3 regions of the Effusibacillus pohliae DSM 22757 genome follow, and region 1 is predicted to be linked to each of the others. Evidence: predicted binding sites of a transcription regulator. Region 1 holds the regulator's gene; each other region holds the start of a gene.
What was found. Region 1 encodes LexA, which represses DNA repair genes until DNA is damaged. Its sites were predicted from a motif close to CGAACATATGTTCG; they were not measured.

Region 1 (4,247 bases):
AATCGCCATTACACCAAAGAAGACATTTTGCGCATGGCCAAGGAAGAAAACGTTCGTTACATTCGACTGCAGTTTACCGACCTGCTCGGTATCATTAAGAACGTGGAAGTGCCCGTTTCGCAGTTGGAAAAAGCGCTCGACAACAAACTGATGTTTGACGGATAGTCGATCGAAGGATTTGTGCGGATTGAAGAATCCGACATGTATCTGTACCCGGATCTTGACACCTGGCTGATTTTCCCGTGGGAAACGGAACACGGCAAAGTCGCCCGCCTGATCTGCGACATCTACATGCCGGACGGCACGCCGTTTGAAGGGGATCCACGCGGAATTCTGAAAAAAGTGTTGAAGGAAGCCAACGACATGGGCTTCACCGCGATGAACGTCGGTCCGGAGCCGGAATTCTTCCTGTTCAAACTTGACGAGCACGGCAACCCGACGATGGAAGTGAACGACAAGGGCGGATACTTCGACCTCGCGCCGCTCGATCTCGGCGAAAACTGCCGCCGCGAAATCGTCCTGACGCTTGAGTCGATGGGCTTTGAGATCGAAGCTTCCCACCACGAAGTAGCGATCGGCCAGCATGAAATCGACTTCAAATATGCGGATGCGGTAACGGCAGCCGACAACATCATGACCTTCAAGTTGGTGGTCAAGACGATCGCCCGCAAATACGGGCTGCACGCGACCTTCATGCCGAAGCCGATTTTTGGCATCAACGGATCCGGCATGCACTGCCACCAATCCCTGTTCAAAGGCAAGGAGAACGCGTTCTACGATGAGAGCGACGAACTCGGCCTGTCGAAAACTGCAAAGCATTATCTGGCGGGCATTCTGGCGCACGCTCGCGCGTTTGCGGCGGTTACCAACCCGACCGTCAACTCTTACAAGCGGTTGGTGCCTGGCTATGAAGCTCCGTGCTATGTAGCTTGGTCTGCGAAGAACCGTTCGCCGCTCGTTCGGATTCCGGCTTCCCGCGGATTGTCCACCCGGATCGAACTGCGGAATCCAGACCCGTCCTGCAACCCGTATCTGGCGCTTGCTGTGATGCTGAAAGCGGGTCTGGATGGCATCAAGAACGAACTGCCGTTGCCGGAACCGGTCAACCGCAACATCTACGTGATGAACGAAGCGGAAAGGGAGAAGGCGGGCATCCGCTCGCTGCCCGCGTCGTTGAAGGAAGCGCTCGACGAACTGCTGGCTGATGAAGTGATCAGCTCCGCGCTGGGCGAGCATGCGCTGACCCACTTCGTCGAGGCAAAACTGATCGAATGGGATATGTTCCGCACCGCAGTCCATCAGTGGGAACGCGATCAATATCTGGCCACCTACTAATTTGGAAGAATGAAGGCCATCGGACGCCGCACCGGCGGACCGATGGCCTTCATTCTTTGTAGATCACGTTATGTGACGGAACACACCGATCACTTTCCCCAGAATTGTCACATTTTTGTAACGGAGCGGTTCCATCGCGGAATTTTCCGGTTGCAGCCGGATATGATCCGCCTCTCTGTAAAACCGTTTGACCGTCGCTTCATCATCTTCTGTCATCGCCACGACGATGTCCCCGTTATTCGCTGTCTGCTGCTTGCGGACGATGACCAGGTCTCCGTCATGAATCCCCGCTTCAATCATCGAATCTCCTTGCACCGTCAGCAAAAAAACGTCCGCATCCCCAACGAGGTGGGCCGGCAGCGGGAAATAGTCCTCCACGTTTTCAATCGCGGTGATCGGACTGCCGGCTGTCACCTTTCCGACGATCGGCGCCATGACAGTTGAAATCTCCGGCGTGTCCGCGGCGACGTCTCCATCCAAAATCTCGATCGCGCGGGGTTTCACCGGATCCCGTCGGATCAGCCCTTTTTGCTCAAGGCGGGCGAGATGGCCGTGAACTGTCGAACTGGAAGCGAGACCCACAGCGTCGCCGATCTCCCGTACGGACGGGGGATAGCCCTTTTTCCGCACCTCTTCTTTAATGAACTCAAGGATTTGTTGTTGACGTTTCGACAACTTCATAAATCGATTCTCTCTCCTAACTGTACTAGAAATAGAAACGAATCATAGAGTTCTTATATATGGATTATAGCATGCGGTGGAAAAAAATACAAACATAAGTTCGGTCATCCGCTTGACAAGAACAGACGTTCGGTGTAGGATAAAAGATGATAAGGAACAAATGTTCGGGAGAGGGGATCAGATTTATGAACACAAAGCAAAACCGATTGTTTTTGAAAAGCGTCAAAGGTGCAGCAGCCATCTGCTTGGCGATTCTATTTGTGGCGCTGGGATTCAATCTGATATGGTGCGGCCAGGCATTCGGAAGCAACGAGGAAACGGTCGTGGTCGTTCAGCCTGGCGATACGCTGTGGTCGATCGCGAAGGAGAATTGTCCGGGCAAAAACATCCAGGAGGCGATTTACCAGATTCAGAAAACGAACGGATTAAAGGGGGCCAACTTGCAGATTGGCACTGTGTTGAAGATTCCTGCTTTCTGATAAACGCACAAAATAAAACTGGTACAGAAGCGAAAAAGAGGCGCGTTTAACGCCTCTTTCGCTACCACACCCGCCATGCGAACAGCGCGATTTGCAGCAGAACCAGCATCAGTTTCAGGAAGGTTCCGAGCAAAAATCCGATCAACGTGGCGACTCCCGCCAAAACAAATATCGCTCCGGGCAATATCGGATACAGGGTGAACCCGATCCCTAGCGTAAACAGGATCACCGGTAAATCAGCGACATGTTGATTCCCCCATTTTGCTGCCAATCTGGCAATCGCTGTATCATGAATGTACCATACATCAAACAGAACGGCCATCGTTCGTTTCGAATACCCCGGCCGGCACGGTATGTTGGGGGAAAACAACGAGTGACTGCAGATTGAAACATCGCCGCTTTTCCGTTAGAGTGCAAGATAGAGGTGATTTCATATGTCAGTTGAAGAACATCGCAGGGAAGCGCCGAAAACGGTCAAGTGCATGGTGATTACCGTCAGCGATACACGCACGGAAGAAACGGACAAAAGCGGGCAGCTGATGATACAGTTGCTGCGGGAACACGGATACGAGGTGACCGATTACCGAATCGTGAAAGACGAGTATCAGGTAATTCAGTCTGTGGTTCAACAAGCGGCCGCTTCGCCGGATGTGGAAGCGATTCTGCTGAACGGGGGCACCGGCATTACCGACCGGGACACTACATACGAGGCGGTCGAATCGCTGTTGGACAAGACGATGCCCGGATTTGGCGAGATTTTTCGCTATTTGAGCTTTGCGGAAGATATCGGGCCGGCCGCCATTCTCAGCCGGGCGATCGCCGGTATCTGCAAAGGGAAAGCCGTTTTTTCGATGCCCGGTTCGACCGGCGCAGTGAAGCTGGCGATGACCCGTATCATCCTTCCGGAACTGGCGCATGTGATGCGCGAAATCTATAAGGATAAAAAATGAACTACTAGAAAAAGAGTGTTTCAACAAATTCACCATTGGAACGGACATGCTGGGTTGACTGCCACCTGCAGCAGCTTGCAGGAGACGGTCGAGTGGCGCCAGATTTACGCTGAATACAAGGAAAGCGTCGAATTCAAAAAGATCCTTTCGTTTCTCCCGATTTTCGGTGCCGCTGTCAGCGGCTGGGCCAACTATTCGCTGCTGGATGAACTCGGCCGGACAGCAAAAAACGCGTATCGGATGCGTCTGCTGCAGGAAAAAGACCGGTAGCGGCGCTCTACCGGTCTTTGCAACACAGTCTGTTTAGCAAGTCTTCAACCAGCGTATGTTTCGCAGGTCTTTTGCAACAGAGTTCGTTTCGCAGTAGAAGGAACGTAGATTCGGCAGGGTGGCACTGGCCGCGCGAGGCGGGTGGGCCCCAGGATGCCGGCGGTTGGCTCATCTGTCTGAATGACCGCCCGCTGGGGTGCTACGAAACGCTTGTTGGCGATTCGTGCGAAGCCGCCCTGCGCTTTTGTTCTTCTTCCTGCAACGCGCGTTTCAACACCTTTCCAACCATCGTTTTCGGCAGTTCCTTGCGGAATTCGTAGAGGCGGGGAACCTTGTAAGCGGCCAGCCGTTGCCGGCAAAATGCATCCAGTTCCGCTTCCGTAACGGTTTGTCCGTGTTTCAACACGATATACGCCTTCACCGTTTCGCCACGGTATGGATCCGGAACCCCGATCACGGCCGCTTCCTGGACGGCCGGGTGTTCAAACAGAACCTCTTCCACTTCTCGCGGGTAAATGTTGTAGCCGCCTGC
Region 2 (4,247 bases), on a different contig from region 1:
CTCCCCAGGACTTGTGTTTCACCTTGTCGCCAATCTCCCACGAAACCGACAGATCCGCGCCAAAGCCTTGCGGAATGTGCGTTCCAATGCGGCCACCGCCAAATCCGCGTCCGCCCCCCGCAGATCCGGCCACAGCGCGATCCGGCAGCTCTGCTGCCGTGACGCGACTTGTGCCCTCTGAGTGCATCCCACGCCGCATACGCCCGAAGTTGCCGCTCTGCTCCGCTCCAGTACCTCCCTCCTCGATCAATTCCTGCGGAATCTCCTGCAAAAACCGGGATTCCGAATTGATCCGCGTCTGCCCGAACAGTGTACGGCTCCAACAAGTGGTGAGAAACAGCCTTTCCTCGGCCCGGGTGATCCCCACATAACAAAGCCGGCGCTCTTCCTCCATCTCATCCGGATCGTCGAGCGCCCGGCTGTGCGGGAAAACCCCTTCTTCCATACCGGCCAGAAACACGATGGGGAACTCCAGCCCTTTCGCGGAATGAAGCGTCATCAAAATCACCGCATCCGACGCGCCCGTCACCGAATCCACATCCGCCACCAGCGCGACCTCCGTCAGGAACGCTTGCAATCCTTCCCCCGGATAACGTTGTTCGAACTCCTGCGTGACCGACAGAAACTCGTCCAGGTTCTCCAGACGCGTCTCCGCTTCCAGCGTCTTTTCCGCCTTTAATTCCGCCCGGTAGCCGGTCATTTTCAACATCTCGTCGGTCAGTTCGGTGACCGACAGGTAGTGCTGCTGCGTAGCCAGATTTTGGATCATCAGGACAAACTCCTGAATCGTCTTGACAAATCGCGGAGCCAGCCCGATGTTCTCGACTTGCGTCATCGCCGCAAACAGCGACAGTCCGTTGGCGGCCGCATAGACGCGGATCTTTTCCAGCGTGCCGTCGCCGATGCCCCGCTTCGGAACGTTGATGATCCGGGTGAGCGACAGATCGTCGTTCGGATTGGCGATCAGCCGCAGATACGCCAGCACATCCTTGATCTCTTTGCGCTCATAAAATCGGATGCCGCCGACGATCGTATACGGAATCGACGATTTCAGCAATACGTCTTCCAACACCCGCGACTGGGCGTTCGTCCGGTACAGCACCGCGCAATCGCGGTACGTAAACCCTTCCCGCAACGCGTTCTGGATTTGCTGCACGATAAAATAAGCCTCATCATGCTCGTCCATCGCCCGGTAGAGGATGATCGGCTCCCCTTCCGGCTTGTCCGACCAGAGGTTTTTCGGTTTGCGCTGCGTGTTGTGCTCAATCACCGTATTGGCGGCAGCCAAAATCCGCTTGGTGGAGCGGTAATTTTGCTCCAGTTTGATGACCGTCGCATCCGGGTAATCCTGTTCGAAATTGAGAATGTTCCAAATGTCCGCCCCCCGCCAGCCGTAGATCGACTGATCGGAATCGCCGACCACGCACAGGTTCCGGTGTTGGCCGGCCAACAGCTTGATGAGCCTATACTGGGCGTGATTCGTATCCTGATATTCATCGACGTGGATGTAGCGGAATTTGGTTTGGTAATGCTGAAGCGTGGCAGGATCTGTCTCAAACAGCTTCACCGTCTTCATGATCAAATCGTCAAAATCAAGCGAGTTGTTGCTGCGCAGCAATTTTTCATACCGTTCGTAGACCTGAGCCGCCACCTGCTGAAACAGATCCCGCGCCCGCTTGGCAAACGCCTGCGGGCCGAGCAGCTGGTTCTTGGCGCCCGAAATATGGTTCAGGATCGCCCGCGGATCATACTTCTTCGGATCGAGATTCAGATCGGACAAGCACTGTTTGACCGCTGTTACCTGATCGGCCGCATCGAGAATGGTGAACGTCGACGCATACCCGAGTTTCTCGATTTCCCGCCGCAAAATCCGCACGCACATCGAGTGGAACGTCGACACCCACATGTCGGCCGCGATCGAACCGACCCATTTTTCCACCCGTTCGCGCATCTCACGCGCCGCCTTATTCGTGAACGTAATCGCCAAAATGGACCAGGGCGCCACCCGCCGCTCGTGAATCAAATAGGCAATCCGCCTTGTTAGCGTGCTCGTCTTGCCGGACCCGGCTCCCGCCAGGATCAGGAGCGGCCCGTCCTGATGCAACACCGCTTCCCGCTGCTGCGGGTTCAATCCTAGCAGAATCGCTTCCGAATCGCCATTTGAAATCATTTTGCCACCGCCTGTCATTGATCAAAAGCAAACATACGTTCGTATTGATTCTTTTTTCATTGTACCACGTTCTATTCAAGAAAAAAAGGCCCCTTTCCTGCAAAGCGAGACCCGGTCCAACAGCTCACCCCACCAAGTGCAAGCACTTGGCGGGGACCCCGGCGGCGTGGCGAGACTTGCACTCAGAGAGTATAAGTGGCGCTATGGCAATGAATTGCCAAGTCGCCCTATATGCCCTTTGGTGCAAGGGAACCTTTGCTATTTTCCGCGGTCGTCCGCCAGCCGGACCATCATCAGCTCGGCCGCATAGGGGCCGACCTTGGCATACCACTTTTTCAAGGAGGCGGCTGAAATCGTGTCCAACTCCCGCGGCATCGACATGTGGAACTGCACCAGAGCCGCCACCTCATGCGCAAAACCGGGGGAATACCCGATCCTTGGCAAGATACGGAGCGCCAACTGCGCCCCGACATTTTCATGGTCGTAAAAATGGCCCATCAAATCGGTTGCGATATATTTTTTCGGGATGTCGACACCGTTCACCCGATACGTTTCACCTGAATCGAGGCCGTTGCGGATGCGTTCCCCGTTCTCGATCACCACCCGGTCTTTTTTCGCATACGATGCATACGGTTCCACGAACACCCCAAGAAACTGCTTGATACCCGGGTATCCTTTGCCGATATCGTGCAGCAGCACTGCCCATACCATCTTCAAATTGGTGCCCGCCACAAACGACACGGCGTGCAGAATATGGTCGAACACGCTGTACGTGTGGTAACGGCTGTGTTGGTCAAGCCCAATCGTCCCCTTATATTCGGGAATCCAGCGCAACAAACGGCCATCCTGTTCCAATTGGCGAAAAATGCCGGCAGGATTCTCCACAAGCGCCTGCTCATGCTGCCGGAAAAATCCGGCCGCCGCCTCGTCGACCTGCACATCCTGCCGAATTTCGATCTGATCGGCCGCTTCCGCATAAGTCGGAATTTGCAACCGCCGGTCGATCCGGGAGGGGGAAAACACGATTTTCGTTGCCGCTCCGTGCTGCCGGGCCACTTTTAAAAAGGGCGCCCGCGCTTTCGCCGACCGCAGCAGTGCGTCGACAGTGACAGACTGGCCCGCGGCCAGCCGGGAGTCGACGTGCCGCAACAACGCTTCTGGATCAGGCTGCAGGTTGGAAGGACTGATCCGGATTGTTAATCTGGACATACATCACACCCCCTCATATGGTATACTAATTAGCGTCTATGATTCGCAAGAATGTCCCATTTGTTTGCTGCATAGATTGAACCAACGGGGTTAACCCTAGACCCGTAAGGAGTGATCAAATGAACATTGTGATGGCACTGCTCGCTCTCGGAATCCTGATTTTCATCCACGAGTTGGGGCATTTCTGGGCAGCTCGGGCGACAGGCGTCAAAGTCGAGGAATTTGCGGTCGGCTTCGGCCACCCGATCCTCAAATTCCGCCGTGGCGAAACGGTCTATCGTCTGAACTGGTTTCCGTTCGGCGGGTATGTGAAAATGCTTGGCGAAGACAACCCGGAGGCGGCGAACGCCCCGGACAATTTTAACAACCGGCCGCTGGCCGCCCGCATGCTGGTGATCGTCGCCGGTGTGCTGATGAACTTCCTCGGGGCGATCGTGATCCTGGCTCTGATGATCAATCTGTTCGGGTTTCCGACTAACGATATCAAAGATATCTATGTAGCCAAAGTGGCGCAAGGTTCACCGGCCGAACAGGCAGGCTTGCAGCCGAATGACCGGCTCCTGGAAATCAACGGCAAAAAGATCGTCACACAAAACGACTTCACGCGGGAAATACAGGCGAATGAAGGTCGTCCCGTGACAGTCCGGGTGCAGCGGGATACGCGTACGCTCGACTTGCAAGTGACACCCGTCCGGCAAGGGAACAACCCGCCGATGATCGGGATCGGCATCGACGGCACGCGCGTGTATCAAAAATACGGCGGTTTCTTGCAAAATACGTACTTCGCTATCCGGCACACCGGCGAAATCACGTATATGACGGTCGACGGATTCGCCAAATTGGTGACCGGCCAATTGGCATTCAAGGA
Region 3 (4,247 bases), on a different contig from region 1:
ACAGAAAGCGGTGGTTGCCCGCAGGTGTTCGCAGGTAGAGATCCCACGGCGACGCGGCAGCTTTTCCCGCTTCCATCCAGACAGGAACGACCCTATATGTAGCGAGCAGGCGCTCTGCCGCCGCCCGCTCCGGTTTTATGCTGTTCCGCACACTCGCTACCTCATTTCAAGCCCGTTTCAATATAGGTACACTCTCTTATCATAATGAAAATAGCCCGTGAAAGCCACGGGCTATTTTTGCTGGTGCGATGTTCGATTAGATTATTCGAATTGGAACAGCGCGGTGGACAGATAGCGCTCGCCTGTCGACGGAGCAACCGTCACCACTTTCTTCCCTTTCCCCAGTTGCTTAGCCACCTGCAGTGCCGCGAAGATGTTCGCGCCGGACGAGATGCCGACCAGGATGCCTTCCTCTTTCGCCACTTTACGCGAGTATTCGAACGCCACTTCGTTATCGACCGTTATCACTTCGTCGATCAATTCGCGATTCAGAATGTCAGGCACAAAGCCCGCCCCGATCCCCTGAATCTTGTGCGGACCCGGTTGCCCGCCGGACAACACCGGCGAAGCGGACGGCTCCACCGCCACGATTTTTACGTGCGGCCCGATTTCTTTTTTCAACACTTCACCTACACCGGTGATCGTACCGCCTGTGCCGACACCAGCGACAAACGCGTCGACCTGTCCGTCCATGTCTTCCAAGATCTCGCGGGCGGTCGTTTCGCGGTGAATTTTCGGGTTGGCAGGGTTTTTAAACTGCTGCGGCACAAAATATTCCGGATGCTCCGCTTTGATTTCCTCCGCTTTTGCAATCGCGCCTTTCATGCCCTGCGCGCCCGGCGTCAACACCAGCTCCGCTCCGTATGCGCGCAGCAGATTGCGGCGCTCGATCGACATCGTGTCCGGCATCACGAGCACCGCCCGATATCCTTTGGCAGCCGCCATCATCGCCAAACCGATCCCCGTGTTGCCGGAGGTCGGTTCGAGGATCGTATCACCCGGCTTGAGAATTCCTTCTTTTTCCGCCTCTTCGACCATCGACAGGGCGATCCGGTCTTTGACGGAGCCACCGGGGTTAAACGATTCGAGTTTCAGATAGATTTCCGCATCCTCCGGTCCTGCGACCTTGTGCAATTTGACAATCGGTGTGCGGCCGATCAATTCCGCAATCGAGTTGGCTACTTTCACTGAATGGGCCCCCTTTAATTCCCGAGTAAACTAGTTGGTTTAATCCTTATTTTACTACTTTTGTTCGATCCGGTCAATCAGCGTTTCCAATTCCTCGCCGGAGAAAGCATATTTTTCCTTGCAGAAGGAACAGACCAATTCCGCTCCCTGATCCTCTTCCAGCAGTCTGCGCAGCTCGTTCACCCCCAGCGAAACGAGTACCCCTATCAAACGTTCCCGGTTGCAGGTACAGCGAAACAAAACCGGGATGGTTTCGTGAAATTTCACATTCCCCGGGATCAATCGGGTCAAAATTTGTTCCGGCGTCGTTCCTTCCGACAGCAGGGAGGTCACGCTCGGCAGGCCGGACAGTTGTTGCTCGATGTATGCAATGTCCTCTTCCGCCACTCCCGGTAGCAGCTGGACGATAAATCCGCCTGCCGTCTTGACCGTATAATCCCGGTCGACCAGCACACCGACACCGACGACCGAAGGCGTTTGCTCACTTTGTGCAAAATAGTAGGCAAAATCTTCCCCCAACTCGCCGGAGACGATCTGCACAGAACCTCGATAGGGTTCTTTCAGTCCCAAGTCTTTGATCACATACAAAAATCCGTCCGTGCCGACCGCTCCCGCCACATCCAATTTGCCCGCGGCGTTGAGCGGCAGGTCGACTTGCGGATTGGTCGCGTAGGCGCGAACTTCCCCTTTCGCGTTGGCATCCACCAAAATCTGGCCGATCGGTCCGTTGCCTTTGACCTGAATCGTCAACCGGTCATCCCCTTTTAACATCACGCCCATCATGGCGCCAGCGGTAGCCGCCCGGCCAATCGCCGCCGTTGCCACCGGAGTCGCCTGCTGCCTGCGGCGAATCTCTTCCACCAGTCGTGTCGTGATCGCGCCAAACGCCCGCAGCTTCCCCTCGAGCGCCGTAGCGCGCACAATATAATCGCTCATGCTGGCCCTCCTACGATCAACTGTCCTTTTCCCATCTATGTTAGCATGTTCTGCCGGCCGGAAGAAGTATGCAGGTGGTGCAGTGTGGGAATAGAGCCAGGAACAACGCGGGTTTCTGAGCGCGCAACGAGAAAAAAGGGCCCATCAGGGCCCACAGGAAGGAAGGTTGCCAGACAGTAACCAGACAGTACGATTCTCATCTTCATTATACTTGAGAAAGATTCTCATTGTCAATTGGATTTTGGATGGAAAATTTTTTCAAACTAGAACGAATGCATGATTGCCACCGACTCCGGACGCCACCCCTATCTCGAACAAACTTTCCCTTTTTGTTATACTAAAATCGGGAGGGATTGGGCGATGGACAACCGTCGAATCCTGCATGTCGACATGGATGCATTTTTTGCGGCGATTGAACAGCGGGACAATCCGTCCTTACGGGGGAAACCGGTGATTGTCGGCGGATCGGTCGAATCGCGCGGCGTCGTCTCGACCGCTTCGTACGAAGCGCGGCGCTACGGCGTGCATTCGGCGATGCCGATGACGGAGGCGAAGCGGCGGTGTCCGCACGCTGTGTTTTTGCCTGTGAACGGAACCAAATATCGGCAGGTATCCCGCCAGATTTTTCGGATCTTCCGGAGGTATACGCCATTAGTGGAGGGGCTGTCGCTCGATGAAGCGTTTCTCGACTTGACCGGCTGCGAAACCCTGTTCGGGCCGGCCATTCAGATCGCCCAAAAAATCAAGTCGGAGATCCGAAACGAAGTCGAACTGACTGCATCCGTCGGCCTGTCTTATTGCAAGTTTCTCGCAAAAATGGCGTCCGACATGAACAAGCCGGACGGCCTGACGGTGATCGGCCCGCACGACCTTGCCACAAAAATCCACCCGTTGCCGATCTCCAAACTGTGGGGAGTCGGCCAAAAATCGGCCCTGCAACTGGAACGGCTGGGAATCCGGACGATCGGCGACGCCGCCCGCATGGACCTGCCGGCGATCCGCCACTACATGGGCAGCTTGGCCGACCACATTTACATGCTGGCGCAAGGAGTCGATCCCCGTCCTGTCGAGCCCGATCAGGACCGAAAATCGATCGGACAGGAAGTCACCTTTCCGGAAGATGTGGGGGACATCAACTTTCTGCATACAACGTTGCTGGCGCAGGCGGAGACGATCGGACGGGAACTGCGCCAGCGCGGTCTGGAAGCAAAAACGGTGACGTTGAAATTGCGCTACCCTTCTTTTCAGACGATCACCCGCAGCCAGACGCTGCCCGAGCCTACCCAACTGGACGACACCATCTACCGGATCGCCCGTGCACTGTTGTTCAAGTGCAGGCTGGAACCGCTGGACAAAGTGCGGCTGATCGGAATATCCGCCAGCGGACTGGTGCCGAAGCGAGGCTACCAACAGGTCACCCTGTTTGACGAAACGCCGGAAAAATCGCAGAAACTGATGCAAGCGGTCGATCGAATCCGGGACAAATTCGGCGAGCGTGCCGTCACAAGAGCGAGGCTGGTGAAGAAAGATCTGCCGCAAAAGTAAAATGGTGTGCATTGGCACATCCCTCGCCCTAGTACCGATTTTTTTCCCAAATCATGCGCAACCCTTTCAATGTCAAAAACGGATCGACTTCTTCGATCGTGTACGAGTCGGCCGCGATCAGTTTGGCGAAGCCGCCTGTGGCGATCACTTTGAACGGCAGCCCGAATTCCTGTTTGATTCGGTTGACGATGCCATCCACTTGGCCGATAAATCCGTAATAGACGCCCGACTGAATGTTGCTGACCGTGTTCCGGCCCACGACAACCGGCGGCCGAACCAATTCGATGCGCGGCAGTTTGGCCGCCCGCTGGAACAGCGCTTCCGTCGAGATGCCGATCCCCGGTGCAATCGGGCCTCCCAAATACTGGCCTTTCTCATTGAGGACACAGAACGTCGTGGCCGTACCAAAATCAACGACAATCAGCGGCGGACCGTAAAGCTCGAGCGCGGCCACCGCGTTGACAATCCGGTCTGCGCCGACTTCCCGCGGATTTTCCATCTGGATGTTGAGGCCGGTTTTGATCCCGGGCCCTACCACCAGCGGCTTGATGCCAAAATATTTGTCACACATTCGCTCC

Region 2: the regulator LexA is predicted to act here: its motif matches at 2,199-2,212, upstream of pcrA (DNA helicase PcrA).
Region 3: the regulator LexA is predicted to act here: its motif matches at 2,436-2,449, upstream of dinB (DNA polymerase IV).

What each region holds. Positions count from the first base shown of each region.
Region 1 is NZ_AQXL01000134.1:135,880-140,126, reverse strand. It holds partial or broken gene glnA (type I glutamate--ammonia ligase) at 1-1,335, shown strand, start outside; gene lexA (transcriptional repressor LexA) at 1,399-2,016, opposite strand; gene C230_RS20905 (LysM peptidoglycan-binding domain-containing protein) at 2,202-2,495, shown strand; gene C230_RS0117460 (hypothetical protein) at 2,557-2,817, opposite strand; gene C230_RS0117455 (MogA/MoaB family molybdenum cofactor biosynthesis protein) at 2,930-3,445, shown strand; gene C230_RS0117450 (EcsC family protein) at 3,461-3,715, shown strand; gene C230_RS0117445 (long-chain-fatty-acid--CoA ligase) at 3,915-4,247, opposite strand, start outside.
Region 2 is NZ_AQXL01000100.1:2,174-6,420, reverse strand. It holds gene pcrA (DNA helicase PcrA) at 1-2,170, opposite strand, end outside; gene C230_RS0104210 (ATP-binding protein) at 2,429-3,379, opposite strand; gene rseP (RIP metalloprotease RseP) at 3,499-4,247, shown strand, end outside.
Region 3 is NZ_AQXL01000119.1:10,247-14,493, forward strand. It holds gene C230_RS23595 (anthranilate synthase component I family protein) at 1-151, opposite strand, end outside; gene cysK (cysteine synthase A) at 262-1,188, opposite strand; gene hslO (Hsp33 family molecular chaperone HslO) at 1,243-2,124, opposite strand; gene dinB (DNA polymerase IV) at 2,485-3,669, shown strand; gene C230_RS0109200 (type III pantothenate kinase) at 3,698-4,247, opposite strand, start outside.